Regions from separate parts of the Mesorhizobium sp. WSM1343 genome, predicted to be linked through region 1. Evidence: predicted binding sites of a transcription regulator. Region 1 holds the regulator's gene; each other region holds the start of a gene.
The links. The regulator LexA, encoded in region 1, represses DNA repair genes until DNA is damaged. The targets are predictions, from matches to a motif close to TGTTCNNNNTGTGTTCNG.
Positions count from the first base shown of each region.

Region 2: a site for LexA is predicted at 1,790-1,807, ahead of recA (recombinase RecA). Genes of this name have one in related genera too.
Region 3: a site for LexA is predicted at 1,500-1,517, ahead of dinB (DNA polymerase IV). Genes of this name have one in related genera too.

Region 1 covers NZ_CM148370.1:4,102,644-4,107,345, reverse strand. The annotation lists gene AC0NIL_RS20055 (ComEC/Rec2 family competence protein) at 1-768, shown strand, start outside; gene lexA (transcriptional repressor LexA) at 762-1,502, opposite strand; gene kynU (kynureninase) at 1,907-3,154, opposite strand; gene kynA (tryptophan 2,3-dioxygenase) at 3,232-4,068, opposite strand; gene AC0NIL_RS20035 (AMP-binding protein) at 4,065-4,702, opposite strand, start outside.
Region 2 covers NZ_CM148370.1:4,509,850-4,514,551, forward strand. The annotation lists gene alaS (alanine--tRNA ligase) at 1-342, opposite strand, end outside; gene recA (recombinase RecA) at 635-1,732, opposite strand; gene AC0NIL_RS22105 (carbohydrate kinase family protein) at 2,013-2,957, shown strand; gene AC0NIL_RS22110 (pseudouridine-5'-phosphate glycosidase) at 3,032-3,949, shown strand; gene AC0NIL_RS22115 (TfoX/Sxy family protein) at 4,016-4,339, opposite strand; gene AC0NIL_RS22120 (GFA family protein) at 4,430-4,702, shown strand, end outside.
Region 3 covers NZ_CM148370.1:3,113,828-3,118,529, forward strand. The annotation lists gene AC0NIL_RS15030 (cupin domain-containing protein) at 1-213, shown strand, start outside; gene dinB (DNA polymerase IV) at 223-1,470, opposite strand; gene AC0NIL_RS15040 (winged helix-turn-helix transcriptional regulator) at 1,592-2,008, opposite strand; gene AC0NIL_RS15045 (dihydrofolate reductase family protein) at 2,112-2,711, shown strand; gene AC0NIL_RS15050 (2OG-Fe(II) oxygenase) at 2,736-3,479, opposite strand; gene AC0NIL_RS15055 (methylated-DNA--[protein]-cysteine S-methyltransferase) at 3,476-4,030, opposite strand; gene AC0NIL_RS15060 (hypothetical protein) at 4,182-4,409, opposite strand; partial or broken gene ada (bifunctional DNA-binding transcriptional regulator/O6-methylguanine-DNA methyltransferase Ada) at 4,422-4,702, opposite strand, start outside.

The DNA of each region.
Region 1 (4,702 bases):
ATCGCCATATCGGGCTGGATCTCCGAGCGTTCGCCTGTCGATGGGGTCGGGTTGATTTCGCAGCAGTCGGTCCTGCTGGTGGCCATTGCCCTGGTCATCGCGACGATGGCGACGACATGGCTGCGGCTCGCGGCTCTGCCATTCGCGTTGGCAGGCTTGCTGACCGTCTCGGATACGCGCACGCCCGATGTGCTGATCTCGGAAGACGCCCGGCTGGTGGCGTTGCCGATCGGTGGCGGTGAGCTTGCCGTCAGCCGGCAACGGCCGAACGAATTCACCGTCGACAACTGGAAACGCGCGCTGACATCGGAAACCATCGTCGTTCCGGAAGTGTTCGACAACAGCGATGGGCAATTCGACGTCGCGGATGCCGTTGAGCTACCGCCGGGATCGCCGTTCTATTGCTCCTCAGGCGTTTGCGTGGCCAGGCACATGTCCGGTGCGATCATTGCCTATGTCGAGGACCGCAAGGACACCTGGAAAGCCTGCGGCTTCGCCGAGCTGATCGTCGTCAACGACGCCACCGCCTATGACGCCTGTCATAACCCGCTGGTTCTCGTTATCACCAAGCGGCAACTGGCTCGCAAAGGCAGTGCCGCGGTCTTCTTCGATCGCCAATCGGCGACCACGCCGGCGACAATCAGCTTCGCCGTGGACAGCCCATATCGGCCCTGGCACACGCAACGCAAATACTCTCGCGAGGCGAGGGGGCTGGCACCCTTCAAGAAACCCGAGAAGCCAGTGGTCAACCCACAGCCGTCTCAGTAGCGACGGATCAGGCCGACGAGCTTGCCTTGCACCTTGACCCTGTCCGGCCCGAAAATCCGTGTCTCGTAGGCTGGATTGGCGGCTTCGAGGGCAATCGAGGCGCCCTTGCGGCGGAACCGCTTCAGCGTCGCTTCCTCGTCATCGACCAGCGCCACGATGATCTCGCCGGGGCTGGCCGTATCGGCGTTACGGATGATGACGGTGTCGCCGTCGAAGATGCCGGCCTCGATCATCGAATCGCCCTTGACCTCCAGCGCATAGTGCGCGCCGCCCATGATCATGTCCGGCGGCACCGAAATCGAATGCGTCTGATGCTGGATGGCATCGATCGGCACGCCGGCGGCGATGCGACCCATGACCGGGATCGAAACGGCAGAGACCGCATCGTCGTCATTGCCGGGCGAAGGCATCCGCGAAGGCGCCGGCTTGATCTGCCGGCCAAGAGCACCACCCTGACCAAGACTGCCCTGGATGACGCTTGGCGAAAACTTCTTTGCCGCATTGAGGCCTGGCGCGATCGAGTCCGGCAGCCGCAGCACTTCCAGCGCGCGGGCCCGATTGGGCAGCCGGCGGATAAAGCCGCGCTCCTCAAGGGCCGTGATCAGCCGATGAATCCCGGATTTGGAGGCAAGGTCGAGCGCCTCCTTCATTTCGTCGAAGGATGGCGGAATGCCGCTCTCCTTCAGGCGTTCATGGATGAACATCAGCAGTTCATGTTGCTTGCGTGTCAGCATGGCGGCCCCCAGGTTCCCTGAAACCAGAATCGAAAAACAAACCCAGAACAAACACTATCTGTTCCAGTTGTGTTCTGCAACCGTTTAAAGTTTAGTGAATTTGTTAAGGCTGCTGAAATTATTTGGCGCTTGCCAGCGGGTTACGATCGACGGGCGCCACCTTCGGCAATGCGCCTGCTCACATTGAAATTGTTATGGTTAATGACTTGTGGCTTATCCTCTACCAAAGCTTGGCATTATCTGTCGATCGACCTCGACAAGGGGCGATTGCAACCTTCGGGACGTTCGTTGGCCGTGAACGAAACGGAGCCAAAACGCCAACGTCAGTTGGGCATTTTGGCTGGAAATTCAGCTCTCCGTCATTTGCCAGGCAGTGAGGGCAGCGGATCGCCGGGATCGGTGCGTCAGGTAACGGCTTCCTTGACGGCGAAACGCTGGTCCTTCCATGCACCCGTGCGCAGAATGTCTTCCAGAACCTCAACCGCCAGCCACACATCCTTGTAGCTGACATAGAGCGGCGTGAAGCCGAAACGGATGGTCGACGGTGCGCGGAAGTCACCGATCACCCCGCGCTCGATCAGCGCCCGCATGATTTGATAGCCGTGGTCGTGAAGGAACGACACCTGGCTGCCGCGCCTGGTCGCGTCGCGGGTGGTCTCCAGCGTGAGACCGTAGGCGCCGCACTTGGCTTCGACGAGCTGGATGAACAGTTCTGTCTGCGCGACGCTCTTCTTTCGCAATGCCGCCATGTCGACGTCGCTCCAGATGGCAAGCGCGCCTTTGAGCGCCCGCATCGACAGGACCGGTTGCGTACCGCACAGAAAACGGCGGATGCCGGTGCCGGCAACATAACCCCGTTCGAAGGCAAAGGGCCGCGCATGGCCCCACCAGCCGCTGAGCGGCTGGCTGATATCGCCGTGGTGGCGCTGTGCGGCATAGATGAAGGCCGGCGCGCCCGGACCGCCGTTGAGGTACTTGTACGTGCAGCCGACAGCGAAATCGGCATTTGCCTGATCGAGCTCGACGGGCAGGGCGCCGGCGGTGTGGCAGAGATCCCAGACGATCAGCGCTCCGGCCGCATGAGCCCTGCGCGTCAGCGCCGTCATGTCGCGCAGTTCACCCGATTTGTAATTGACGTGGTTGACCAGCACCACCGCGACGTTTTCGTCGATCAGCTCTTCGATGGTCGGCGCGTCGACACCCGCGAGGCGCAGCAGGACGCCATCCCGGGTCGAGGCCACGCCTTCGGCGATGTACAGGTCGGTGGGGAAACTGTCACCTTCGGCGACGATGGCTGACCGGCCGGGCCGCATCTCCATCGCTGCGTGCAGCACCTTGTAGATGTTGGTCGATGTCGTGTCGCAGACAACGGTCTGGCCGGCCGCGGCTCCTATCAGGCGTCCGAGTTGGTCGCCGAGTTCGATCGGCATCTCGAACCATCCGGCCGTGTTCCAGGCTCGGATAAGATCTTGGGCCCATTCCTGTGTCGCCGCCTGCTGCAGCTCGCCGAAAACGGCATGAGATGCTGCCCCCAGTGAATTGCCGTCGAGATAGATCACCCCCTCCGGCAGAATGAAACGGTCGCGCATGGCCCGCAGCGGATCCGTGGCATCCATCGCTTCGACTGCGGCGAGATCAGGAATTCCACTCATGGTCAGTCCCCGGTTGTTCGCGAAGGCTTTCCGCCACAGAGCGTCCCTTCGGTGAGCCTGTTCTCATTTCGATGATGTCAGAGCCGAGTGCGGACCGTCCACAGCTCCGGAAACAGCACGACCTCGAGCATTTTCTTCAGATACGAAGCACCCGACGTGCCGCCGGTGCCGCGCTTCAGACCGATGATGCGCTCCACCGTGGTCACGTGGTTGAAGCGCCAGCGGCGGAAATAATCCTCGAAGTCGACCAGCTTCTCGGCCAGTTCGTAGAACATCCAGTAGCGCTGCGGATCGCGGTAGATAGTCTGCCAGGCGACCAGGACCTCTTCATTCTCGGTTCGCGTCTCACGCCAGTCCGTGCGCCTGGCATCGGCACCGATGTCGAATCCGTTGCGCGCCAAAAGCAGCAGCGCCTCGTCGTAGAGCGATGGCTCGGCCAGGATGGCTTCCAGCTTTCCGCTAAGGTCAGGCCGATGCTTGTGAGGGCCGAGCATGGCCAGGTTGCGGTTGCCGGCCATGAACTCGATGGCGCGATACTGCCAGGACTGAAAACCCGAGGACTGGCCGAGCGCGTCGCGAAACTCGGTATATTCGCTGGGCGTCATCGTCCGCAGCACATCCCAGGCATTGTTCAGCTGCTCGAAGATGCGCGCGACTCGCGACAGCATCTTGAAGCTCGGCTCGAGCCGGTCGGCGCGGATCGAGCGGATCGCGGCGCCAATCTCGTGCAAAGCGAGCTTCATCCACAGTTCCGAGGTCTGGTGCTGGATGATGAACAGCATCTCGTCATGCGCCGACGAGAGCGGCGTCTGCGCCTCCAGCACTTTCTCCAGGTGCAGATAGTCGCTGTACGACATGCGCTCGTTGAACGACATCTGTGCGCCTTCGGACGCCGGATCGTAGGGCTCGCTCAATTGACTTTCTCCGTGCGCAGCCGGAAGCGCTGGATCTTGCCGGTCTGGGTCTTGGGCAAAGCAGCAATGAATTTCACCGATCGCGGGTATTTGTAGGGCGCGATCGTCGCCTTGACATGGTCCTGCAGGCGCTTGGTGGTCAATGCGTCAGGCGCCACGCCCTGCACCAGCACGACATGCGCCTCGACGATCTGGCCGCGCTCGGCGTCCTCGGCGCCGATCACCGCGCATTCGGCGACGTCGGGATGTGACAGAAGTGCGGCCTCGACCTCGGGGCCGGCAATGTTGTAGCCGGCGCTGACGATCATATCGTCGGAGCGCGCGGCGAAATGGAAGAAGCCGTCCTCGTCCTGCGTGAAGGTGTCGCCGGTGATGTTCCAGCCGTCGCGCACGTAGTCCTTCTGCCTGATATCGGCCATGTAGCGGCAGCCGGTCGGGCCGCGCACCGCCAGCCTGCCGGTCGCGCCGCGCGGTACTTCGCGCATCTCGTCGTCGACGATGCGCGCCTCGTAGCCGCCGACCGGCTTGCCGGTCGACGCGGGCTTCATGTCGCCAAAGCGGTTGGAGATGAAGATGTGCAGCATTTCGGTGGCGCCGATGCCGTCGAGGATCGGCTTGCCGGTCTTTTGCGTCC
Region 2 (4,702 bases), 410 kb from region 1:
GATCAAGTTCCAGGCAAGCTCGATGGCGCGCTCCTTGAAATAGTCGCCGAAGGAGAAGTTGCCGAGCATCTCGAAGAAGGTCAGATGACGCGCGGTGTAGCCGACATTGTCGAGATCGTTGTGCTTGCCGCCGGCGCGAACGCTCTTCTGGGCGGTCGAGGCGCGCGAATAGGGCCGCTTCTCCAGGCCGGTGAAGACGTTCTTGAACTGTACCATGCCGGCGTTGGTGAACATCAGCGTCGGGTCGTTGCGCGGCACCAGCGGACTCGACGCGACGATCTCGTGACCCTCCTTGCGGAAGTAGTCGAGAAATGTCGACCGGATTTCGTTCACGCCACTCATGAATGCTGCCTTTTCGGAAGGGCCGCCGGCAAACCGGCGGAAATGGGCTCTGCGTTTTAGAAGATTAGGACTTGGCCTTTTAGCCGCCGCGCTTCACCCTGTCCAGAAACACGGAATTGGTCCAATCCACGGCCTTTGCCGGCCGTTCGAACCGGCCTGTTTTCGCCGCCGAAACGCAAAACCGCCGGCACTGGGCCGGCGGTTTCAAAACGCATTAACGCGGAACTCGATTACTTAAGCCCGAGATAATAGAATGCGATTATGGCCGAACTCCGGCCGACCTCGCGAGTTGTCACATCGCGCCGGATTCCTCCTCGAACCCGTCGTCGCCACCTTCGGAGCCGCCATTCTCAAGGAACTTTTCGGCGATCAGCCCGGCATTCTGTCGGAGCGCCAGCTCGATCTCGCGTGCGGTGTCGGGATTGTCGCGCAGGAACAGTTTGGCATTCTCGCGGCCTTGGCCGAGACGCTGCGAATTGTAGGAGAACCAGGCGCCCGACTTCTCGACCACGCCGGCCTTGACGCCGAGATCGACCAGTTCGCCGGTCTTGGACACGCCTTCACCATACATGATGTCGAACTCGACCACCTTGAAGGGCGGCGCCAGCTTGTTCTTGACCACCTTGACGCGGGTCTGGTTGCCGACGACTTCGTCGCGGTCCTTGACCGAGCCGATGCGGCGGATGTCGAGGCGCACCGATGCGTAGAATTTCAGCGCGTTGCCGCCGGTCGTCGTCTCGGGCGAACCGAACATGACGCCGATCTTCATGCGGATCTGGTTGATGAAGATGACCATGGTGTTGGAGCGCGAGATCGAGGCGGTCAGCTTGCGCAGCGCCTGGCTCATCAGGCGGGCCTGCAGGCCGGGCAGCGAATCACCCATCTCGCCTTCGATTTCGGCACGTGGCGTCAGCGCCGCGACCGAATCGACCACCAGCACGTCGATGGCGCCGGAGCGCACCAGCGTGTCGCAGATTTCCAGCGCCTGCTCACCGGTGTCGGGCTGCGAAATCAGCAGGTTTTCGAGATCGACGCCAAGCTTGCGGGCATAGACCGGGTCAAGCGCGTGCTCGGCATCGACGAAGGCGCAGATGCCGCCCTTCTTCTGGGCTTCGGCCACGGTGTGCAGGGCCAGCGTCGTCTTGCCCGAGCTTTCCGGCCCGTAGATCTCGATGATGCGGCCGCGCGGCAGGCCACCGACGCCAAGCGCGATGTCGAGGCCAAGCGAGCCGGTCGGCACCGTTTCGATCTCGACGACCTGCTCGTTGGCGCCGAGCCGCATGATCGAGCCCTTGCCGAAAGCCCGCTCGATCTGCGACAGCGCCGCATCCAGAGCCTTTGATTTGTCCACTGCCTTGTCCTCTACCAGCCGCAAAGAATTCTGAGCCATGATACATCACCCCTTGGTCGTCAATGAAGGCCGGACAATCCGTAATCCCTGCCTATTTGTACCTTTTTTGTTCTCATTTGGCAAGAGGGATCAAATATCTGAAAAACAAGCATTATCCGGATTTGTTCTTTTTTTGTCCAAGGATTCGATCAGGAATGCACCGCACGTTGGGCCAGACGGCTCGGTTGTTTCGACCTGCCGAATCGCCGCCTTGCATGCGAAGCTCGGTCGCACAGCCTAGCGCTTGTGCGGCTGGAATAACAAAGGTCATATCGCCGGCATGCTGAAATCCGCGAAAATACTGGCCGTAGGCGGCGCCCATATCGACCGGCGCGGCCAGGTGTCCGGCGCCTACGTGCCCGCCGCCTCCAATCCGGGCACAATGCGCGAGGATGTCGGCGGCGGCGTCTTCAACGCTTTGCGCAGCGCCGTGCGGCGCGGCGTCTCCGCGTCGCTCATGTCGGTTCGCGGCGGCGATCCCGCTGCCGACACCGTTTCGCGAGCCATTGCCGGGGCAGGCATTACCGACCTGTCGGCGGTCTTCCTCGACCGCACGACGCCGAGCTACACGGCACTGATCGACAGCGAGGGCGAGTTGATCGTCGGCTTTGCCGACATGGCGCTCTATGATTTGGCGTTTCCCAAGCAGATCAGGCGCTCCAGGGTCCGGGAGGTGATCGCCGCCGCAGATGCCGTCTTCTGCGATGCCAATCTGCCGACGACGGCGCTGGAACGGCTGGTCGCGCTCGCCGCGGGCAAGCCGGTTTTCGCGATTGCCATTTCGCCGGCCAAGGTGGTGCGGTTGCTACCGGTGCTGAAGGAGCTTTCGCTGGTCTTCATGAACCGGCGCGAGGCCATGGCGCTGGCCGGCGTCGCCGCGAATGCCACGGAGCGCGAGGTGGTCGACGGGTTGCGATGCAGCGGCCTCGTCAGCGGCGTGGTGACGGCAGGCGGCGGGCCCATGCTGGGCTTCGATGGAGCCGGCGCCTTCTCTATCCTGCCGCCGCCACCAAGAAAGGTCGCCGACGTCACCGGCGCCGGCGATGCGCTGGCGGGCGCAACGGTCGCTGCCTTGCTGCGAGGACTGCCGCTGCGGGTAGCTCTGCGCGAAGGCATTGCCGGGGCGACGCTTGCCATCGAAAGCGCCGCCGCCGTTCCGGAGTTCACCGCCGCGAGCTTCGCGGAAGCGTTGGCTCTTGTGCCGGATGCCAGGGAAATGGCATGAGACCGGCGAATTCATAGTGCCGCGATGTTGCCGAGCGTCCGACGGACGCGCCGCATTCCGGATAGGAGACCTTGATGACCCCTGAGACCGCCCGCCCCTTCATCGACATCCACGCGCCGGTGGCGCAGGCCCTGGCCGACGGCCGGCCGGTGGTGGCGCTGGAAAGCACCATCATCACCCATGGCATGCCCTACCCCGACAATGGCGCCATGGCGGCCGATGTCGAAAAGATCATCAGCGATGGCGGCGCCGTGCCGGCGACGATCGCCGTGGTTGGCGGCCGCATCAAGATCGGGCTTTCGGACGGCGAGCGCGAATCGCTGGCGATGACGGGCGACGCGATGAAGCTGTCGCGCGCCGATCTCGGTTTTGCCGTGGCGCAAGGGCGCACCGGTGGCACCACGGTCGCCGCCACCATGATCGCGGCGCATATGGTCGGCATAAAAGTGTTCGCCACCGGCGGTATCGGCGGCGTGCACAAGGGCGCCGAAAAGAGCTTTGACATTTCCGCCGATCTCGACGAGCTGGCGCGCACCCCGGTGATTGTCGTCTCGGCCGGCGCCAAGGCCATCCTCGACATCGAAAAGACGCTGGAAGTGCTGGAGACGCGCGGCGTGCCGGTGATCGGCCATGGCTGCGAGACGATGCCGGCCTTCTGGTCCAGGCAATCGCCGTTCCGCGCGCCACTGACCTTGCACGAGCCGGAAGAGATCGCGCATTTCTACCAGACGAGGGCGGCACTAGGACTCGCCGGCGGCATGCTGATTGCCAATCCTGTGCCGGAAAACCAGGAAATCCCGGCTGAAGAGATGGCGGGCTATATCGACGCCGCGCAGAAGGCCGCCGAGGCACAACATGTCACCGGCAAGGCGGTGACGCCGTTTCTGCTGGGAAAGATCCTCGAACTGACCGGCGGCAGGAGCCTGAAGACCAACATCGCGCTGGTGGAAAACAATGCAAGGTTGGCGGCAAGGATTGCGAAGGTGTTGTAGGGCACGGCCTCCAAGGTCGTCGGGACAGAGGGGGGTGCTGTCCCTCCGCTGTGCCAAGGTTGGCATTCACTTCCCCGCCCTTCGCCCCGCCTCATAGGCCCGGCGTGCCCAGGCCGTCATCTCGTCGGGATCATCGAAAGCGCTGTCGGGAACGCTCCAGTAGGGCATGGCGACCAGCTTGCCGTGGCGCGAGCCGGTATAGGTCCATTGCGTGCAGCCGGCGGCCTCGAACTCGGGGGCGCTTTGCTCGTCGGCTTTCAACAGCAATTCGCCGCGCAGCACGATGGCGACGATGACGCCGTCGAAATAGATGCCCTTGCCGCCGAACAGTTTGCGGATGCTGACAGGGCCGAGACCCTCGAACAGTTCGGCGATGCGTTCATTGTCCATGCCGCGATCATGTCACCGGCATCTGGCCTTGTCATCGCCGCAACCAAAATCATGCTGACAGGTTGAGAGAGGTATCGGAGTTTTCCCGCCATGCCGCTTCTGCTGAAAGGGTCCTGTCGCTGCAATGCCGTGCGTTTCGAGGTGGAAAGCCACACGCCGGCGCCATTCATGCTGTGCTACTGTTCGATCTGCCGCAAGCAGCAGGGCGGCGGCGGGTTTGCCATCAATCTCGGTGCCGACAACGAGACACTGAACATCAGGGGCAAGCGCAGCCTCGGCGTCTTTCGGGCGGAGATCGAGGACGACGAGCATCCGCATTGCGAAATCTCAACCGGCGAGCGCAATTTCTGCAAGAAATGCGGC
Region 3 (4,702 bases), 990 kb from region 1:
GTCTGCTTTCCGGCCGGCCTGGCGGTCGGGCATTCCTTCCTCAACAGCGGCACGGGGCCGTGCCGCTACCTGATGATCGGCGAGAAAAATCCCAACGAGGTCTGCGTCTATCCAGATTCCAACAAGATGGCGGTCGACGCCTTGCGCCGGCGCGACGGCATTTTCGACATGGGAGCGGTGAGGCGGTACTGGGACGGCGAAGAGATGGAGTAGCCCCCGGCTTCACAGCTCCTTCTCCGCCAACTCCCTGAATTCGTCGGGAACCGAGCGCGCCGCCTCCAGTGCCACGGTGCCGTAGCCGACCGCCTGTTTGCCGAAGCGCTCGCGGATCTTGTCGATGGCGCGATCGGCGTCGAAGCGTGCTAGGCCCTTCTTCGTGCCGGGCCGGCGCCTCTCGTCGGCGAGGCCAAGCGGCAGGTCGAGCTGCAACTCGAAGCTTTCCTCAAGATGCGAGACCGAGATCGCCAGCAGCGAGATCATTTTCTCCTGTGGATTGTCGGCAAGCACGCCGCGCACCAGATCGCCGGCGATCTCGGCCAGCATCGCGGTCGCCGAGATCGGCTGGTCAAGCGTGATCGAGCGGGTGACGGCTCTGAGATCGGCAAAGCGCACGCGTACCGTCACCGTGCGGCCGGGCCTTGCCTTGGCGCGCAGCCGACTGGCGACGCGGTCGGCCAGATGCAGCAGTGTCGGCACGATGACCCGTGCCATAGCCGGCTTCTGGCCAAGCGCCGATTGGGCGCCGGCCGAATGCGCGCGGCGCTTCGTCTCCAGCTTTCGCGGATCGCGGTTCCAGGACAGGGCGGCGAGCTTTTCGCCGGCGGCGGGACCGAGCAGGCGCGTCAGCGCGCCGCGATGCGTCCTGGCCAGTTGACCGATGGTCTCGACGCCGATCTCGGCCAGCCGCGCCCTGGTCGCCGGGCCGACGCCCCACATCAGTCCGACCGGCAGATCATGCAGGAAGGCGAGTTCGGTGCCGGGTTCGACGACCACCAGCCCGTCGGGTTTGGCGACCTGCGAGGCGATCTTGGCCAGATGCTTGGTGCGCGCCACGCCGATCGAGATCGGCAGGCCGAGTTCGGCCCGCACACGGCGGCGGATGGTTGTCGCGATCTCCTGCGGCGAGCCGAACAGATGCGTGCAGCCGGCGACGTCGGCAAACGCCTCGTCGATGGAAATGCGCTCGACTACAGGCGTAAAATCGTCGAGCACCTTGATCGCCGCATCGCCCAGCCGCTGGTAATGGCTGAAATTGCCGCCGACGAAGATCAAATGCGGGCAGAGTTCGCGCGCCTTGCGCCCCGGCATGCCGCCACGCACGCCGAAGGCGCGCGCCTCATAGGAAGCGGCGAGCACGACGCCGCCGCCCAACGCGATCGGCTTGCCGCGCAGCGACGGATCGAGCAACTGCTCGACAGAGGCGTAGAAAGCGTCGAGATCGGCATGCAGGATGGTGGCTGTCGTTTCCATCGACCGCACATCCGCAGTTGCTGATAGAATAGAACAAATAAAGAACAAAGATGGATGGTTGTCAAGCGAAGAGCGATTGGGTGCGGCAACAGCCATGCCGGTTCGGCTTGAACGCAACCGCCTAGACACTATGCTCCGTTCGCAGCGCCGCTTTCATCTTTTCCAGCGCTGCTTCGCCGCCTGCCGCCAACTGATCGGCAATCCTGGCCAATCTCTCGTCGGCCTTGCGGTGCCTGCTGCCCCAGGCGCCGAGCGTCGCCAGCACCGGCAATAGGTCGATGCCTGCTTCGGTCAGCCGGTAGACCGTTCTCAAGCCATGCGTCGGGTCGTCGCTTCTGGTGAGGATGCCTTCGTCCTGAAGCGTTTGCAGTCGCTCGGCCAGCGTGCGCGAGGAGATGCCTTCGTCGGATTGCAGGAATTCGCGAAAGTGCTTTTTCCCGGCGAAGACCATGTCGCGGATGATGAGCAGCGTCCAGCGGTCGCCGATGAGTTCGAGCGACAGGTTGATCGGGCAGTCGGATTTTTCGCGCGTCGCCATCTATGGTTCCATTTCTAAATCACTTTACTATTGACATCGTTTTGGCTTTGCGTCAACAGTTCCAAATGTAAACTGTTTTGCGATAGCCGTGAGGAGAATGACGGTGAAAAAGCTGGTCCTGCAGATGCAGATGTCGGTCGACGGCTTTGTCGGCGCCACCGAGGACCATTCCTGGCAGCTCTGGGAGTGGGGTGACGAGAGCGCTTGGGACGATGAGCTGAAGCAGGACTTCAACGCTGTCTTCACAGGCGTCGATACCATCCTGCTCAGCCGCAAGATGGCGCAGGAGGGCTATCTCACCCATTGGGGCAATGCCGCCAAGAAGTTTCCGCACGATCCGTTCTACGCCTTTGCGCAACGCATCGTCGACGCCCGCAAGGTGGTGCTCAGTGATAAGTTCAAGCAATCGGCCGGGGAGCCGGTCTGGGAGCGCACGAGCGTGGCCAGCGGCGACCTGCCGCGCGAAGTCAATGCGCTGAAAGCGGGCGAGGGCGGCGACATGGCCGTGTTCGGCGGCGCCGGTTTCGCCTCGGCGCTGATCGCGGCCGGGCTGGTCGACGAGTTTCAGCTTTTCATCAACCCGGCGGTGCTGGGTGCGGGCCGCCGGATTTTTGATCAGGGCGGTTTTAGAAACCTGCGGCTGCTCGGCTCGAAGGCCTATGACTGTGGCATGGTGGTCAGTCGCTATGCACCGGCGGGGTGAGGGGGACCTCCATCTTCTCCCTGCTCACTTCGCATCGTGAAAAATAATCCCGACCGTATGCCGCATGCCTGAGCGGAGCCGGCTGACGCCGTGGCGCAAATTGACGCGGTAGTTGCCCTTGGTTTCCTGTACCGGCCGGTTGTGGACGGCGAAGACAACGGCATCGCCCTGGCGCAGCGGCACCACTTCGACGCGGCTCTGCATGCGCGGCCGCTGCTCGGTCAGCGCGAACTCACCGCCGGTGAAATCCTGGCCCGGCTCGGAGAGCAGGATCGCCACCTGCAGCGGAAAGGCGAGGTCGCCATAGAGATCCTGATGCAGGCAGTTGAAGTCGCCAGGCACATATTGCAGCAGCAGCGGCGTCGGCCGCGTCTGGCCGGCGGCATGACACTGATCGAGAAACGCGGCATGCGTCGCGGGATAACGCATGGCCTGCCCCATCCGCTCGCTCCACCGGTTGGCGACCTCGGCCAGCCTGGGATAGAGCGCGCTGCGCAGGCCACCCAGCAGGTCGGGCAAGGGATAGCGGAAGTAGCGGTACTCGCCCTTGCCGAAGCCATGCCTGGCCATATGGATGTGGCTGCGGAAATGCTTCTCCTCGGGATAGAGGCCCGCGATCTGCCGGCACTCTTCGGGCGACAGCAGCTTTTCAATCACCGCGCAGCCGAAGCCGTCGAGTTCGGCGGCAAGGGCGGGCCAGTCGTAACCCGCGACACGCGTCTGAGCAGCTTCAACCGCCGATGCGGCAACCCTGGCATGGGCATTCATATCGTAGCCTCCTTGTCGATCAGAGCGCGCTTGCGCTCGACGCCCCAGCGGTAGCCCGACAGCGTGCCGTCGGCGCGGACAACACGGTGGCAGGGAATGCCCAGCGCAATCGCGTTGGCCGCACAGGCCGTCGCCACGGCACGGGCGCCGTCCGGCTGGCCGAGGCGCTGGGCCAGCGCGGCGTAGGTGATGGTGGCGCCGCACGGGATGCCTCGGAGCGCCTCCCACACGCGCTGCTGGAATGGCGTGCCGCGGCGCAGGTCGAGCGGCAGGTCGAGGCCGACGCCAGGTATTTCGACGAAGCGCGCGATTGCCGCGAGATCGTCGCGCAAGGTGGCCCCGTCTTCGACCAGTAGCTTGCCCGGGAAGCGATGGCCAAGATCCCGCTCCAGTGTGTCGGCGTCCGAGCCGATCAGGATGGCGCAGACGCCGATAGCGCTGCGTGCCGCCAGGATTTTACCGATCGGGGATTCGCCGATGGCGTAGGTTATGATATCGAGGGCGGCGAGCTTGGTGACTGTCGCCGGAATATTGGTTTGTACGAGGTTCATTGCCTTCACTCCTTTTGTCTGTGCCTGAACCCTAGCCACCTACCAGCCGTGTCTCACTCCGGTGCTTGCTTTCAAATTCGAATCCCCAAGGCAGGTGCTCTACGGCGCCGTAGAGCGCTGATTTGGATCATTGGCACTTGGCCTGAGGATGTCATGCGACACGGGTGACGGAAATTTCGCCCAGCATGAACACTTCGCCTGATGACAGGCGCAACTCAACCTCGCCGGTTGCGGTGCGGCTCCATTCGGCTTTGCCATCATCGACCATCTGGCCGATGGCGGTCATCACCCGTGATTTCGCGTCAGGGGCGCGGCGGCTGCCGGCAGCTTGGGTCTGGATGTTCGCATCGGTGGTGGGAGACCTTGCCATCGCGCGCATTGCCGGTCCTCGTCAGGCCCGCACCGACCGGTTGGCATTGTCGGACGCTGCCTCGCGGTCGAGCAGTGCGCGCTTGCGCTCCGCGCCCCAGGCGTAGCCGGAAAGTGCGCCGTCCTTGCGGATGACGCGGTGGCAGGGAATGGCGACGGCAAGATTGTTGGCGGCGCAGGCGGCGGCGATGGCGCGGGTCGCCTTAGGTGCGCCTATGCGATGCGCCATCTCGGCATAGGAAACCGTTTGGCCGGCGGGGATGGCGCGCAAGGCCTGCCAGACGCGCTGCTGGAACGCCGTGC